DNA from 3 places in the Phyllobacterium sp. 0TCS1.6A genome. Region 2 is predicted to be linked to each of the others. Evidence: predicted binding sites of a transcription regulator. Region 2 holds the regulator's gene; each other region holds the start of a gene.
The links. Region 2 encodes LexA, which represses DNA repair genes until DNA is damaged. Its sites were predicted from a motif close to TGTTCNNNNTGTGTTCNG; they were not measured.
Positions count from the first base shown of each region.

Region 1: a site for LexA is predicted at 3,749-3,766, ahead of OSJ75_RS17125 (DNA recombination protein RmuC). Genes of this name have one in related genera too.
Region 3: a site for LexA is predicted at 2,339-2,356, ahead of OSJ75_RS13915 (DUF5680 domain-containing protein). Genes of this name have one in related genera too.

Region 1 covers NZ_JAPMAB010000008.1:120,021-125,415, reverse strand. Annotated here, with positions in the region: gene OSJ75_RS17135 (hydantoinase/oxoprolinase family protein) at 1-1,389, opposite strand, end outside; gene OSJ75_RS17130 (cation diffusion facilitator family transporter) at 1,517-2,479, shown strand; gene OSJ75_RS17125 (DNA recombination protein RmuC) at 2,483-3,715, opposite strand; gene def (peptide deformylase) at 3,828-4,358, shown strand; gene fmt (methionyl-tRNA formyltransferase) at 4,368-5,297, shown strand; gene truA (tRNA pseudouridine(38-40) synthase TruA) at 5,311-5,395, shown strand, end outside.
Region 2 covers NZ_JAPMAB010000001.1:790,829-796,223, forward strand. Annotated here, with positions in the region: gene OSJ75_RS03810 (ComEC/Rec2 family competence protein) at 1-2,166, shown strand, start outside; gene lexA (transcriptional repressor LexA) at 2,150-2,863, opposite strand; gene OSJ75_RS03820 (substrate-binding domain-containing protein) at 3,059-4,078, opposite strand; gene OSJ75_RS03825 (ABC transporter substrate-binding protein) at 4,367-5,395, shown strand, end outside.
Region 3 covers NZ_JAPMAB010000006.1:40,563-45,957, forward strand. Annotated here, with positions in the region: partial or broken gene OSJ75_RS13905 (DEAD/DEAH box helicase) at 17-1,199, opposite strand; gene OSJ75_RS13910 (NAD kinase) at 1,386-2,159, opposite strand; gene OSJ75_RS13915 (DUF5680 domain-containing protein) at 2,370-2,825, shown strand; gene OSJ75_RS13920 (zinc-dependent alcohol dehydrogenase family protein) at 3,976-4,980, opposite strand; gene OSJ75_RS13925 (LysR family transcriptional regulator) at 5,080-5,395, shown strand, end outside.

The sequences.
Region 1 (5,395 bases), on a different contig from region 2:
GCGCCGGGCGAAGAGGATCGCGCCGTATCTGGCCGCTTCGGCATCCCAATTCGCCTGGAGGCCGAGCACATGGCACGCATCGGATGGCGTGAAACCTGCAAGGTGGATCAGCCCGCGGGCCACCAGCCTGTTGATGCCCGCGGTCTGCGACACGGAGTTGAGCAGCCTGTCGAGGGGCTGAGGCTCACTGGTGATCCGCTCGAAGAGCTCCGCCTCGCTTCTGCTCAGGCCGGACGCCATGCGCGCGGGAATGCCGGTGCGCAGCGCAAAGCGACCGTCCTGCCTGCCGGCATTTGCGGCCTTCACCTGGCGGAGCAGATGTTCCCGAACTTCGCCATGATTGGCAGCAAGCAGCGACAGCGGTACGAGCCGGCGCGGACCGAGCTTGATGCCGGGCTTCATGGCATTATCGTCCAGCGAAACTTCCGAATCGCCTCCAAGGCCGAACGTGCGCATGGCGACGGCCTCGACCATCGTCCGGAAACCGCCGACCGTGGCGCCATCGGGATCGAGTCGCGGCCTGCCCTGCTCGAGTACCGCCACATCCGTGGTCGTGCCGCCGATATCCGATATCAACGCATTGTCGAGGCCCGTCATGTGGCGGGCGCCGACAAGACTGGCGGCCGGACCCGACAGGATCGTCTCGATCGGCCGATGCCGGGCAAATGCTGCCGAGACCAGCGCGCCATCGCCCCGCACCACCATGAGCGGCGCATGGATATTGCGCTGGACCAGAAAACCTTCGGTGGCCGTGACGAGCCTGTCGATCATGGCGATCAGCCGGGCATTGAGCACGGTCGTCAGAGCGCGGCGCGGTCCGTTCAGCTTGGCTGAAAGTTCATGGCTGCAGGTAACGGGCAGGCCCGTCACCGAGTGAACGAGAGAGCGGACAGCCACCTCGTGCTCCGGATTGCGCACCGCGAAATAGGCGCAGACGGCAAAGCCGGTGACCTCCTGGCTCAACGATGGCAGCAGTTTCTCGAGTTCCGTACAATCGAACGGCTGGGGCCTGCCATAGACGTCATGGCCGCCCGGCACGAAGATGACAGGATCGGAGCCGAGCGCCGATTTCAGATCGGCTTTTTCAAGGTCCGATTGCGAAAACCCGACCATGACGAGGCAAATCCGCCCGCCCTGCCCTTCGACGAGGGCATTGGTCGCAAGGGTGGTCGACATGGAAACAAGCCTGATGTCCGCGGGATCGACTGAAGCTTCCGCCATGATGCGATCCACCGCACCGGATATGCCGACGCTCAGGTCATGGCGGGTCGTCAATGCCTTCGCCTTGGCGATCACACCGAGCGCCTGGGACCAGAGCACCGCATCGGTATAGGTGCCGCCCGTATCAATGCCGAGAAAGATTGCTTCTTCTTGGGGAGATTGAATCATGGTGACCTGCGTTTTTTTATTGCAGGATTAGCCTATGGGCCGTCGCCCCGCTAGGTCGCGAACAGGCTAATCTGCCGGAACCTTGTCGCAGACACGGCGTTCACAACAGCAAGCAGGGGGACCTCACATGGCATCACGATCAGCAGCGGCACATGCCGGTTCCAGGAAAGTCATCTATGCGGCGATCCTCGGCAACCTGCTCATTGCCGCCACCAAATTCATCGCCGCTCTCTTCACCGGCAGTTCCGCCATGCTTTCGGAGGGCGTGCATTCGCTCGTCGATACCGGCAATGGCGGATTGCTGCTCTATGGCCTGAGGCGCGCGGCGAAACCGGCCGACACGTCGCATCCGCTGGGGCATGGGCGTGAACTCTATTTCTGGAGCTTCGTCGTGGCGCTGCTGGTATTCGCTGTCGGCGCCGGTGTGTCCTTCTATGAGGGGCTCATGCATATTCTCGAGCCGGAGCCCGTCGAGAACCCCTTGATCAATTATGTGGTGCTGGGATTTGCGATGCTCTTCGAGGGCACTTCCTGGTATATCGCCCTCAAGGAATTCAGGCAGGCGAAGGGCGATCTCGGCTATGTCGAGGCAGTGCGCGAGAGCAAGGACCCGAGCGTTTTCACCGTCCTGTTCGAGGATACGGCCGCCCTGCTCGGGTTGATCGTCGCCTTCATCGGCATTTCGGCTGCCCAGCTTCTGAACATGCCCGAACTCGACGGCGTCGCATCCGTGGCCATCTCGATCATACTGGCCGCTACGGCGATCTTCCTTGCACGCGAGACCAAGGGCCTGCTCATGGGCGAAGCCGCGCTCCCGGAGGTGGAGCAGCAGATACTCGACATAGCGAACCGCGATCCCGCCGTGCAGACGGCGAACGGCGTGCTGACCGTCCATATGGGGCCGCGGCAGATCGTTGCCGGCCTGAGCGTCGAGTTCGAGGATCACATGCCGGCGCCGGAAATCGAGGCCTGCGTCCAAAGGATCGAGACCGCGCTGAGAACCGCCAATCCGGATATCGTCACGCTGTTCGTCAAGCCGCAAACGACCGGCACCTGGGAGAGCCGCCGCAAGATCATCGAAGCCGGATAGTAATCAGTCGTCGCCCTCGACCACGCGCAGCCTCAGCTGGCCTGTCGCCGAAGCGGCCGATCGCGATGTTTCGACCGCGGCACTGTCGGCGGGCGCTTCGGCCAGCTCCAGCGCCTCGATCTTCTGGCCGCGCTTCGTCACCTTGCTGGAAGAGACGAGAATATCGTCTATATCCTTGCTCGCCTGGCCGAAATGCCCCTGCAGCTTGCGCACCCGATCGTCGAGCCGGCCCACATCCTCCATCAGCCTGACGACCTCCTTCTGGATGAGATGCGCCTGTTCGCGCATCCGCACATCCTTCAACACGGCCTGGATCACCTGGATCGACAGCATCAGCAGGGAGGGCGAAACGATGACGATCCGCGAGCGATGCGCCCGCTGCACGATCGCTTCGAAATTCTCATGGATTTCGCCGAATATCGATTCCGAGGGCACGAACAGAAAGGCGGTGTCCTGCGTCTCGCCGTTCAGAAGATATTTGTCGGCGACATCGCGAATGTGAACCTCGAGGTCGCGCTTGAACCGGCTCGCCGCATCGCGCTTCTCCTCGGCGGATTCAGCTGCCCGGATGGCGTTCCAGGCCTCCAGCGGAAACTTCGCATCGATGACGAGGCTCGGCGCTCCATTGGGCATGCGCACCAGGCAATCCGGCCTGCTGCCATTGCTCAGCGTCGCCTGGAACTCATAGGCGCCCTGCGGCAGGCCATCGGCGATGATCGCCTCCATGCGCGCCTGGCCGAAAGCACCGCGGGTCTGCTTGTTGGCGAGGATCGCCTGCAACTGCACCACCTGCCCCGCCAGCGACTGGATATTGTTCTGCGCCGTGTCGATGACGGCCAGACGCTCCTGCAGCCGGGCGAGATTCTCGTGGGTCGATTTGGTCTGCTCCGTCATGGTATTGCCGATGCGCACGGTCATCCCGTCGAGCCTTTCGCGGATGGACTGGTTCAATTCGGATTGTCGCGAGCCGAAAAGCTCGGCCATCGTCTGCATCCGGCCCTGCATTTCCGCCTGGCTCTTGAGTATTTCGCTCATCCTGGCCTCGGCGTCGCGCGCACGGTCCTCGGCCTGTATTTCGGCGATAAGCCTGGCCTTTGCCGATCGCTGAACGATGATACAGGCTATGATGATGACGAGCAGCATGACCGCCGCAGCCGCGACCAGCGCCGCGCCCACGGAAACGGATGTCGCCCCCAGCTGAAAAAAGGTCTGATTCAAAGCGTTCGATGGTTCCATGGCTGGAGACTATACGATTCGGCCGGCAAATGTGAGATCAAAACAAGAACATTTTCGCAATTGCCGCTTGCCTCGGATTGACGCGCCAAAGTCCAGATATTAGGTGAATGACATGTCTATCAAACCACTCATAATCCTGCCCGACCCGCTGCTACGCCAGACGTCCAAGCCGGTGGAGCATTTCGATGCGGACCTGCGCAAGTTTTCGCAGGATATGCTCGACACGATGTATGACGCGCCGGGAATTGGGCTCGCGGCGATCCAGGTCGGCGTGCCGCTGAGGATGCTCGTTATCGACCTTGCCAAGGAAGACGAGCCGAAGGCGCCGCAGATATTCATCAATCCGGAAGTGCTCTCCTCCAGCGATGAACGCAATGTCTATGAGGAGGGCTGCCTGTCGATTCCCGATTATTATGCCGAGGTCGAAAGGCCGAAGCAGGTTCGCGTCAGCTATCTCGATCTTGACGGGAAGAAGCACGAGGTGGAGGCGGATGACCTTCTCGCCACCTGCCTGCAGCACGAGATGGACCATCTGAACGGCGTGCTGTTCATCGATCACATATCCCGGCTGAAGCGCGAGATGGTGGTCAAGAAATTCAGGAAGCTGGCCAAGGACCGTCCGCCGAGCAAGTTGGCGGTATAGGCGATGAGCTTGCGCATCGTCTTCATGGGAACGCCGGATTTCGCCGTTCCCATCCTCAACGCCCTTATCGGCCAGGGTCATGAAATCGTTGCGGTTTACAGCCAGCCGCCGCGACCGGCGGGGCGCCGTGGGCTTGAGCTCACCCCCTCCCCGGTCCATCGCAATGCCGAACAGTTCGGCATCGAGGTTCGCACGCCGAAAAGCCTGAAGGACCCGGAGGAGCAGCAGGCCTTCGCCGATCTCGGCGCGGACGTGGCGGTCGTCGTCGCCTATGGGCTGATCCTGCCGAAGCCGATTCTCGAAGGCACCAGACTGGGTTGCTACAATGCCCATGCCTCGCTTTTGCCGCGTTGGCGCGGCGCCGCTCCCATCCAGCGCGCCATCATGGCCGGAGACAGCGAAACCGGCATCATGGTGATGAAGATGGATGAGGGCCTCGACACGGGGCCGGTCGCCATGGCCGAAAAGCTCAAGATCACCGCCGACATGACGGCGGGGGAATTGCACGACCAGTTGAGCATGTCCGGCGCCGATCTCATGGTGCGCGCCCTCGCGGCGCTGGAGCGCGACAGCCTGACGCTGACGCCGCAAGACGAAGATGGCGTTACCTACGCCGCCAAGATCACCAAGGTCGAAACCCGGATCGACTGGAGCCAGCCCGCCATCGATATCCATAATCGCATTCGCGGCCTTGCGCCCTTTCCGGGCGCCTGGTGCGAGATGGAGATCGGCGACGATCTCGAACGCGTGAAACTGCTGCGTTCGGTACTGGCGACGGGCGTCGGAGCACCCGGCACTGTCCTCGACGCCGAACTGCGCATCGCCTGCGGCGAAGGCGCGGTCCGGCTGCGTTCGTTGCAGCGCGCCGGCGGCAAGACCATGGACAGCCAGGAGTTTCAGCGCGGGGCGAAGATCGCACAGGGGACGCGGCTCCCATGAACCGCTGATCGCCATGCCGCGCTACAAGCTCACGGTCGAGTATGACGGCACGCCCTATGCCGGCTGGCAGCGCCAGGAAAACGGCCATACCGTACAGG
Region 2 (5,395 bases):
TCGGCGATCTTCGGACTGGTGCTGCTCGGCGCGCTGAGATGGATGGCTGCCGATCGGCCGCTGCTCAGGCTTGCCGTGACATTCGCCCTTGCGCTCGTTGCCGGCATGGCGTTCGCCAAGATGGAAACCATACTCGCCAATACGCCGATGCTTGGATCCGACGTGACGACGGAGGTGACCGGCCGCGTATTGACTATGGCGAGGAACGCCAAGGGCGGCGTGAGGATCGTGCTCGACGTGATCGATACCGCCAAGCCAAAATTGCGTTTTCCGCCATCCCGTATCGCCGTCTCGGCCAGAAAGCTTCCGGCCGGTCTCGGTGTTGGCGATGGCCTTGGGGCGCGCATCCATCTGCGCTCGCCTTCGGGGCCATCCCGCCCCGACAATTACGATTTCGCGTTCAACAACTATTATCGCGGTATCGGCGCCAACGGTTTCGTGCTCGGCATGGCGCATCGGCGCATCTTGCCGCCGAAACCCGGCCTCGTGGCCTGGGCTCTGAGCAGCATCGAGTCGATGCGGCAGCGGCTGACCCAGCATATCCAGCACCGCATCCCAGGCGAGGCAGGGGATATCGCCGCCTCGCTGATAACCGGCCAGCGCGACGGCATCAGCGACAAGACCAACAATGCGCTTCGCCTCAGCGGCCTGTCGCATATCCTGTCGATATCCGGCTTCCACATGGCGCTTGTCGCCGTGACCACCATGGCGACGCTGAGGGCCAGCCTGGCGCTGTTTCCGGGGGTGGCAGCCCGCTATCCGGTGAAGAAATTCGCGGCCGCCACTGCGCTCGCCGGCAGCGCCTTCTATCTGCTCCTGTCGGGCGCCGACGTCGCGGCACAGCGCAGTTTCATCATGCTCTCGATCATGCTGCTGGCGGTGCTGGTCGACCGTGCCGCGCTGTCGATGCGCAATCTCGCCCTGGCCGCCATGGTCACGATCGCGCTGGCGCCGCACGAAATCATGGGACCGAGCTTCCAGATGTCCTATTCGGCGACGGCGGCGCTGATTGCCTTCTACGGCTGGTGGGGAAGCCGCAGGGCAAAGCGCCGGGGGCGTCCGACGGGGGCGGCGGGGCGCGCACTGGAAGCGGTGGCGCAGTATGTCATTGGAATCGCGTTGACCTCGCTGGTCGCCGGGGCGGCGAGTTCGATCTTCGCCGCCTATCACTTCAACAATACGGCGCCGCTCGGGCTCATCGGCAACGCGCTGGCGCTGCCGGTGATTTCAACGCTCGTCATTCCATTCGGCGTCATCGGTCTCATGGCAATGCCATTCGATCTCGACGGGTTTTTCTTCGGCATCATGGAGCGCGGCATCGATATGGTCATCATGGTCGCCGAAATGGTCTCAGGTCACTCTCCGCCGGGCAATTTCGGTCTCGTCCCCCGCCAAAGCCTGATCCTCGCCTGCCTCGGCCTGATCATATTGCTGTTTCCGGCGACGCGTCTGCGCCTGTTCGCCTTGCCGCTCTTTGCAGCGGCCGCAGCCCTGGCAGTCTGGACGCCGCCGCCGGAAATCATGATCTCCGAGAATGCGAGCCTGGTGGCGCTGCGCGCGACCGACGGCCGCCTTGCCGTCAACAGGGCGGGCGCGGAAAGCTTTACGCTCAAGAACTGGCAACAGGCCCATGCCACATCGGCCGTGATCGTTCCGGCCAAACCAGCCGTGGCAGCGGAGGACACGCAGTTCGAGTGCAACGCAGAGCTATGCCTCGCAAGGGAGCCGCGATATGGCGCCGTGGTGGCGCATGTCCGTTCGGCCGAGGCCATGGCGGCCGCTTGCATGGAAAGCGATATCATGGTGCTGGCCTTCGCCGGCCCCTATCGCTCTTGCGAGGTGAAGAATGCGCCCATCACCGTAACGCGGCAGCAATTGGCGCTCTTTGGCGCAGCGACCATCAAGCTTCGGCCAGTGCCCGAGTTTCGGCCAATGCCCGCAATCAAACGATCGACGGAAGACCGTCGCCAATCGACCGAACCCACCCGGGGAGCGATCGCCGCAGCAGCGCCGGGTTTTTTCGCATCGATAGAGTATGCGATCGGGCGGCCCATCCGGCCATGGAACAATTATCGAATTCATTCGCGGGCGGCACGCAATATCGCGGAGCGTCCGCGCCCGCCGAAACGCCCGCCTGTACAGGCTGTGGTCAGTACCGCCGAATGAGCCCGACGAGCTTGCCCTGAACCTGAACGCGATCGGGGCCGAAAATTCGCGTCTCATAGGCAGGATTCGCCGCTTCGAGTGCAATCGACGCGCCCTTGCGACGGAAGCGCTTCAGCGTTGCCTCCTCATCATCGACGAGGGCCACGACGATCTCGCCGGGATTTGCGGTGTTGCCGCGCCGTATGACGACGGTATCGCCGTCGAAAATCCCCGCCTCGATCATCGAGTCACCCTTGACCTCAAGGGCATAATGCTCGCCATTGCCGATCATGTCGGGCGGCAGCGTCAGCATGCTCGTCTGGTTCTGGATGGCCGCGATCGGCACACCGGCCGCGATGCGTCCCATGACCGGAATGCTGACCATATTGGCCGCGATATTGCCGATGTCCGGCGCGGGTTGCGGCGCAGGGGCGGTGCGGCCAAGGCTGCCCTCGATCACGCTCGGCGAGAATTTGCGCTGGGCGTTCAGTCCCGGAGCGATCGAATCAGGAAGACGGATCACTTCGAGCGCCCGCGCCCTGTTGGCAAGGCGGCGAATGAAGCCGCGCTCCTCGAGCGCCGAGATCAGCCGATGAATCCCGGACTTCGACGCAAGGTCGAGCGCATCCTTCATTTCATCGAAGGAAGGGGGGATGCCCGTTTCCTTCAGGCGATCATGTATGAACAGCAGTAGTTCATGTTGCTTGCGCGTGAGCATTTGGCGATCCTCCACCAGGGAATCGGAAAAACAAAACCAGAACAAACACTATATGTTCCAGTTGTGTTCCACAAGGATTAATATGTGGTTGAAAAAGCCCAGGTGGCGGAAATTTATATGGAACGCCATGGCGATAGGACATTTTTCGCTACTTTTGGCGAAGCATCATGCCTTCGCAGCAGCTTCCATAGCCTGCTAACGGACGGGTGGCCCGCTCGATTGGCGCAGGATCAGTTCGACCGGCCAGACTTCCTGCATGGCTGTCACGGCGGCGCCGTCGAGCTGCAACATCAGCATCTCGGCGATCCTCGTTCCGGCAGCGCGGATCGATGAGCGGGTTGTCGTCATGGATGGCACCATGTTGCTGGCATTGAGATAGGGGAAGACGTCATCATGGGCGATGAGGGAAACCTGCTTTCCGACCTGGTAGCCCTTGGCGCGTATGGCGCGTGAAACGCCCAGCGCAGTCATCATCGATCCTGCGATAATGCCGGTCGGCTGCGGTTCACAGGAGAGGAGGCGCAGCGTTTCGGCGAAGCCGATGTCGTCGGAAAACCTGTCATGAATGATGAGACGTTCATCGATGGGCAGGCCGCGCTCCAGATGAGCCTGCCGGTATCCGAGTTCGCGATGTTCGGAGAAGGTGAAGCCCTTGAGGCCGTCGATCATGGCAATGTGGCGGTGGCCGAGATCGAGCAGATGCGAGGCCGCCTGGTAGAAAGCGCCCTGATTGTCGATGTCGAGCCAGGAATGGGGAACGTCTGCTTCCGTCCTGCCGTGCAGCACGAAGGGAAAGCCGGCCTTGGCCAGCATGGTTATCCGCTCGTCCACGAGTGCGGGGTGCGAAACGATGATGGCATCGACGCGTTTGCTCGAAATCAGGCGCTTATAGACCGAGATCTCGTCATTGTTGATCAGCGGGCTGATCAGGAAATCGATCTCATGGGCGGAGAGGCGTTCGGCCAGGCCGGCCAGGAATTCGGCGGTGTGCGGTCCGAATCTCTGGCTGGAATCGGCCGGAATGATGATGCCGATGGCGCCGACCCGGCCCATCGCCAGCCGGCGCGCATTGGCGTTGGCGGTGTATCCGTGCTGCAGGGCAGCCCTCGTCACGCGCTCGCGCGTCGCCTCGCTGACTTCCGGGTAGCCGTTCAATGCGCGGCTGACGGTGGTCTGGGACAGTCCCAGCCGTTCAGCCAATTCCTTGAGGTTCATATGATCGTTCCGACATTTCCATTGCGAAGACTGGCCCATTACGAAGACTGGCCCGTTGTGATGACTGGCCATTGCGACGACTGGCATACAACGCCAGATTGAATAAAATCCAAAGCGCTATAAAGCAATTATGTTGACAAATTCTCTGTTGCACAAGGTGGTTTTGCGGTATCTTGACATTGTGGACCTAATTTGACACTTATTTTCCAAAGCGCTTTGGGAGGGATCCGGGCGCTACTGGAGGAGGGGCGCCGCTGATGTGGCGCCATTGAACGAGGAGGAGGAATTATGAAGCTTGGATCATTTCTCGCCGGGGCGCTGGTTACGGCTCTTTTGAGTTCGGGCGCCTATGCGGCCAATCTGTCCATCGTGTCCGGCGATACGGGCAATGGGCGCGAGTTCCTGCGCAGCCAGCTCGACCGCTTCGAAAAGGAGACGGGCAACAAGGTCCAGATCGTCGCGATGCCCGCCAATAGTTCCGATCAGTTCGGCCAGTATCGGCTGTGGCTGGCGGCCGGCAATACCGATATCGACGTCTATCGCACCGACGTCATCTGGGCGCCGCAGCTGGCAGAGCAGTTTCTCGACCTGACCGACGCCTTCAAGGACGTGATCGGACAGCACTTCCCATCCGTCATCGAGAGCCAGACCGTCGATGGCAAGCTGGTGGCCATGCCGATGTATACGGATGCGCCGGCGCTCTATTACCGCAAGGACCTCCTCGAAAAGTACAAGAAGCCGGTGCCGAAGACCTGGGACGAGATGGCTGCGACCGCCAAGGAAATACAGGATGGCGAGCGGGCCGCCGGCAACAAGGGAATGTTCGGCTATGTATTCCAGGGCAATGCCTATGAGGGGCTGACCTGCAATGCGCTTGAATGGATCAAGTCTTCGGGTGGCGGTCAGATCATCGAGACCGATGGCACCATCTCGATCAACAATCCGGACGCAGCGGCAGCCGTCGACCGCGCCAAGGGCTGGATCGATACGATCAGTCCGCGTGGCGCGCTCGCCTATACCGAGGAAGAAAGTCGCGGTGTCTGGCAGACCGGCAATTCCGTGTTCATGCGCAACTGGCCCTATGCCTATGCGCTGGGCAATGGCCCGGACAGCGCAATCAAGGGCAAATTCGACGTGGTGCCCCTGCCGGCCGGCAAGGAAGGAGCGTCGTCCGCAGCCGCGCTTGGCGGCTGGAACATAGCCGTTTCCAAGTACAGCAAGTCGCCGGAAGAGGCGATCAAGCTGGTGAAGTTCCTTTCGGCGCCCGAGCAGCAGAAGGAGCGGGCCATAGCCCTCTCAAATCTTCCCACCATCAAG
Region 3 (5,395 bases), on a different contig from region 2:
GGCTCGGATTTCCTGCCGCGCGTCTTCTTCGGCGCATCGTCGCCTTCGGCGGGAGGCGGCAGGGTGCTCAGGTCGCCATCGAGCCAGGGAATGTTGTTGCCGATCATCTTCTCGATCGCGGCGAGATATTTCACATCCGTCGGGGTGACGAGCGTGAAGGCCTTGCCGGAACGGCCGGCGCGACCGGTGCGGCCGATGCGGTGGACGTAATCCTCCGAATGGATCGGAACGTCGAAATTGAAGACATGGCTGACATCGGGAATGTCGAGCCCGCGCGCCGCCACGTCGGAGGCGACCAGCAGCTTGAGCTTGTTTTCCTTGAAATTCGCCAGCATCGTGGTTCGCGCGCGCTGGTCCATGTCGCCATGCAGCGCGCCGGCGTCGAAATCATGCTTGACCAGCGAGCGGAACAGTTCGGAAACGTCCTTCTTCCGGTTGCAGAAGATGATCGCGTTCTTCAGGCCTTCGTCTTCCGCGCGGATGAGATCACGCAGCACCGCCCGCTTTTCCCAATCCTTCTTGCTGGATTTCACCAGGAATTGCTCCACCGTCGTTGCGGTGGTCGAGGCCTTGGCGACTTCGATCCGCACCGGCGAATGCAGGAACTGCTCGGTGAGCTTGGTGATTTCCGGCGGCATCGTGGCGGAGAAGAACAGAGTCTGCCGCGTGAAGGGGATCAGCTTGCAGATGCGCTCGATATCGGGAATGAAGCCCATGTCGAGCATGCGGTCGGCTTCGTCGATGACCAGAATGTCGACGGCGCTCAGGAGCAGCTTGCCGCGCTCGAAATGATCGAGCAGGCGGCCCGGCGTCGCGATCAGCACATCCGCGCCGCGCTCCAGCTTGCGCAACTGGTCGTCGAAGGAAACGCCGCCGATCAGCAGCGCGACGTTCAGGCGGTGGTTCTTGCCGTATTTGACGAAGTTTTCCTCGACCTGCGCCGCGAGTTCGCGCGTCGGCTCGAGAATGAGCGTGCGCGGCATGCGGGCCCGGGCGCGGCCCTGTTCGAGCAGGGTCAGCATGGGCAGCACGAAGGACGCCGTCTTGCCGGTACCGGTCTGGGCGATGCCGAGAACATCCTTGCGCTGCAGGGCGTGCGGAATGGCGCCTGCCTGAATCGGCGTTGGAATTGTATATCCTGCTGCTTCTACAGCATCGAGCACTTTCGACGAAAGGCCCAGATCAGCAAAGGTGGTCAATGGAGGTTTAACTTTCTATCTGCAGTCATTGCCGCACAAACCGTCATCCGTAAAAAGCTTCCGGCAGCGTGAATTGCGCAGTGTTGCTTCGCATGGCGTTACGGCGCATGCCAGCAAAAGTCAACTCTTTCGGCCAGTCACATTCAAGAGTTCGTTTCATTTATCCGTGATTTTATTCGCAGCGTGTCAATAAAGGAACTGCTCCTTGAGAATTCGCTCGTTCCACGAATGATTTTTGTCAAACAGAATAGTTGCGCGCAGCTGCGAGGATTCTTGCACCGTGACCGACAGGACCGACTTTACTTCCGTATGGTCGGCGACGGCGTTGACCGGGCGTTTTTCCGGTTCGAGCACATCGAAGCGCACGGTGACGCGGTTGGGCAGCAGCGCGCCGCGCCAGCGCCGCGGACGGAATGCGGAGACGGGCGTAAGCGCCAGCAGCTTGGCGTCGAGCGGCAGGATCGGCCCCTGGGCGGAGAGATTATAGGCGGTGGAGCCGGCCGGCGTCGCCACCATGACGCCGTCGCAGATCAGCTCCTCCAGCCGGACCTTGCCATCGACCGTGATCCGCAGCTTCGCCGCCTGGTATGACTGGCGCAGCAACGACACTTCGTTCAGCGCAAAGGCGGTGACGCTGCCGTCCTCGACCGATTCCGTCGTCATCTTCAGCGGGCGGATCGTCTCGGAATGCGCCGCCTCGACGCGCTCCCGCAGCCCCTCGCTGTCGAATTCGTTCATCAGGAAACCGACCGAACCGCGGTTCATGCCATAGATCATCTTGCCCTGGTTCATGTAGTTCTGCAGCGTCTGCAGCATGAAGCCATCGCCGCCCAGCGCCACGATCACATCGGCATCGCGCGCCTCGGCCTGGCCGTAGATCGCCGTCAGTTCCTGCATTGCGAGGTCGGATTCCGGCGTGCCGGAAGATAAAAAAGCGAGAGATTGAACTTTCCGGTTCATGGAATGCCTGCTTGCTGCGACGTGTCGGCACAAGGGCTAGCATGTCACACGGCATCTGGCAAAGAACATGCTTGGCGCTGGTCGCCCGGGGCCTAATTTCCCTCATGCGGAGGCGATCTCCCGCATGCCGAGCCTGTCGAAGCACGACCGCCCCTTGGCAGCTGTGCAGAACCATGCAATGTTCGCGATATGTTCTCATGGGAGTCTATCATGGATGGCCTGCAGGCGTTTATTCTCGAAGCGAAATCGGCGACTTATGTCGGAGGCGGCAGTCCTTCACCGGCATGTCGCCCAGCGGCACATGATATCGGTTACGACCGTGGTTCCTGGCGCTATCTGGACAGCTATTTTGGCGGTACCGATTTTCTCGGACAGGAGGTCGTGTGGAAAGATGACGAACCGGTATGGGCCATGAATTATTACGGTCGCATCCTCGATCCCGAAATGATCGACGCGACTGTCGCCGGTGCGATCATCAAGGAGTCGCTGTCGGCCCTGTACCGGCTCGGCAGGTTCCTCGGTGCGTTTGAATATGTCGTCGGACAGTACCGCTACGTCGACGACAGCGACGAGACTATCGGGCAGTTCGTCGGCATCGAGCGCATTTACGTCGGGGACAGGGAGGTCTATCGGCTGGACTATCACGGAGGCCTCGTCAAACCGTAGCACGGCTGCAAAACCCCCTTATTGATGCAAAAGCATCGTGCGTGCTTCGTGGTTCGGCAGGCTCACCAGGCTCAGCATGAGGGAGGTTGGCTCAGCACGAGGGGATTAATTTGATGGCGGGAAGGTTGGGAGCTTGGGTCTGAAACCTTGTAGAACTAGAACCCTGCAAAACTCTACTCTCCCTCATCCTGAGCCTGTCGAAGGGCGCAGCAACGGTGATGCAGTCCTTCTTTGGAGCGCTGCAAAAGCATCGTGCGTGCTTCGACAGGCTCAGCATGAGGGGATTAATTAGATGGCGGGAAGGTTGGGAGCTTGGGTCTGAAAGCTTGCAGAACTAGAACCCTGCAAAACTCTACTCTCCCTCATCCTGAGCTTGTCGAAGGGCGCTGCAACGGTGATGCAGTCCCTTTAGTGCTGCATCGAAATAGTGCGTGCTTCGACGGGCTCAGCATGAGGGAGGTGGGGCTCAGCATGAGGGAGTGGGGGCTCAGCATGAGGCACTTGGTGTGATGCAGGGATTAAATACAGAAAACCCGCACCACGCCCGCGAAAATCGCGTCTGGTCATTGAAATGGGGGGAGACGGGCGGTCTTCAGCGCGTCAGTATGGTATCAGGGTCGAGGTCCGAAGACCGCCCGCGACGTCTTTGCCTGCCATTGTCACGCTTGTCAGACGCAACAACCCGGAAACATGAGCGCTACCTCCGTTTCCTTTTGCAGTTTGCCGGTCAATCGGGGTTGTCACTTCCGATATCCCAGCAACGCCATCCTCTCCCAGCTTGTCGAAACAGCTCCGGAAGCTGCTCCCCACTGGAAAGGATTTGTACAAAATACACCGGTTTCAAAGTGGTGGGATAAGTTTCCATTCATCCCACCGCATTTTGGCGGGTCGTTTCGCGCTCACCGCAAGGAAAATCAGCAGCTTGCAGGGAGTTCTTCCCGCAAAAGATTCTTTTGAGGCCCAAAATTCATCCCCAAACTGCCGGTTAATCCAAAAAAGTTGGATAAGTGCGGCCAAGCCCCGAGCTCCCTCGTGCTGAGGGAGGTCGAGGACTGATTGCAGAAAAGCAGGGAGCCAGGATCTGAAACCTTGCAGATCTATCCCCCGCCATCCACCCCAGCCGCTCAGCATGAGGAAGGTTGGCTCAGCATCAATCGCTGCCGGGCGGAATCGTCACCACCACCTTGCCGAACTGTTCATTCGATTCGAGATAGCGGTGCGCTTCCACGATCTCGTCGAACGGGAAGGTGCGTGCAATGACCGGAGCGAGCCTGCCGGCAGCCAGGCCATCCAGAATGAAGGTGGTGGCGGCGCGCAGCCGCTGCGGGTCCGCGATGATTTCATGCACGAGATAGCCGCGCAGGCTCAGGCATTTGCGAAGGACGTCGAACAGCGGAAAAGGCGTCGGCTGCGGGCTCAGTCCGCCATATTCGATCAGCATGCCGCCCTTTGCCATCGCCGCCGTGAGCGGCTCGAAATCCGGCCCGCCTACCGCATCGAACACCAGCCGCACGCCATTCGCCCCGGCGATTTCTTCCAGCCGCGCGGCAAGGTCTTCCTCCCCGGAGGCGATGACATGCGGCGCGCCTGCCGCGCGCAATGCGGGCGCCTTGGCAAAGCTGCGCGTGGTGGCAATGGGGATCGCGCCGATCATGTTGGCGATCTGGATCGCCGCGAGCCCGACGCTGCTGGAAGCGGCGGTGACGACGACGAATTCGCCGCGCCGCAGCCCGCCAATATCGACAAGCGCGCCATAGGCGGTGAGGAACGACATCCACAAGGCGGCCGCCGCTTCCCAGCCAAGCGAGGCGGGATGCTTGACCACATGGCTGGCCGGGAAGGTGACGATTTCGCCATAGGCCGGCCAGCGCGCCATCGATATTGGCGGGATGATGCTGACCGCGTCGCCCGGCGCGAAACCCGCCACGTCCGGCCCGATGGACTGCACGACGCCGGATGCCTCCAGCCCCAGGCCCGATGGCAGGGCGGGCTTTTCGATATAGGTGCCGGCGCGCATCAGAGCCTCGGCGCGATTGAGGCCGAGCGCCCGTACCGCGATGCGGATTTCGCCCGGACCGGGCTCCGCGACCGCCATAGTCTCGAAGCGCAGGACTTCCGGCCCACCATATTCATGAAAACGAACCACCCGTGCCATGCGACCACTCCAAACCAGTTGAACCTAATCAGCTTTGGCATGGGGCCGGATCATGATAAATGCAGTTCCATTCACTACAGTATGAACCAGGAGTATCGAATGGATCGGCTCGGGAGCATGGCAGTCTTCGTAAAATCGGCCGAAACCGGGTCTTTCGCCGCTGCGGCCGAGGCGTTCGGCATTTCGGCGCCGATGGTCGGCAAGCATATCCGCTTTCTTGAGGATCGCCTTGGCGTGCGGCTGATCAACCGCACGACGCGGCGCCAGAGCCTGACGGATTTCGGCCGTGCCTATTATGAACGTTGCCGTATCGTCCTCGCCGAGGCGGAGGCGGCGGATGCACTGGTGGCGGAGCAGCTTTCCAGGCCGCGCGGGCGCTTGCGGGTCACCATGCCGGCCTTGCTGGGGCGCAAAT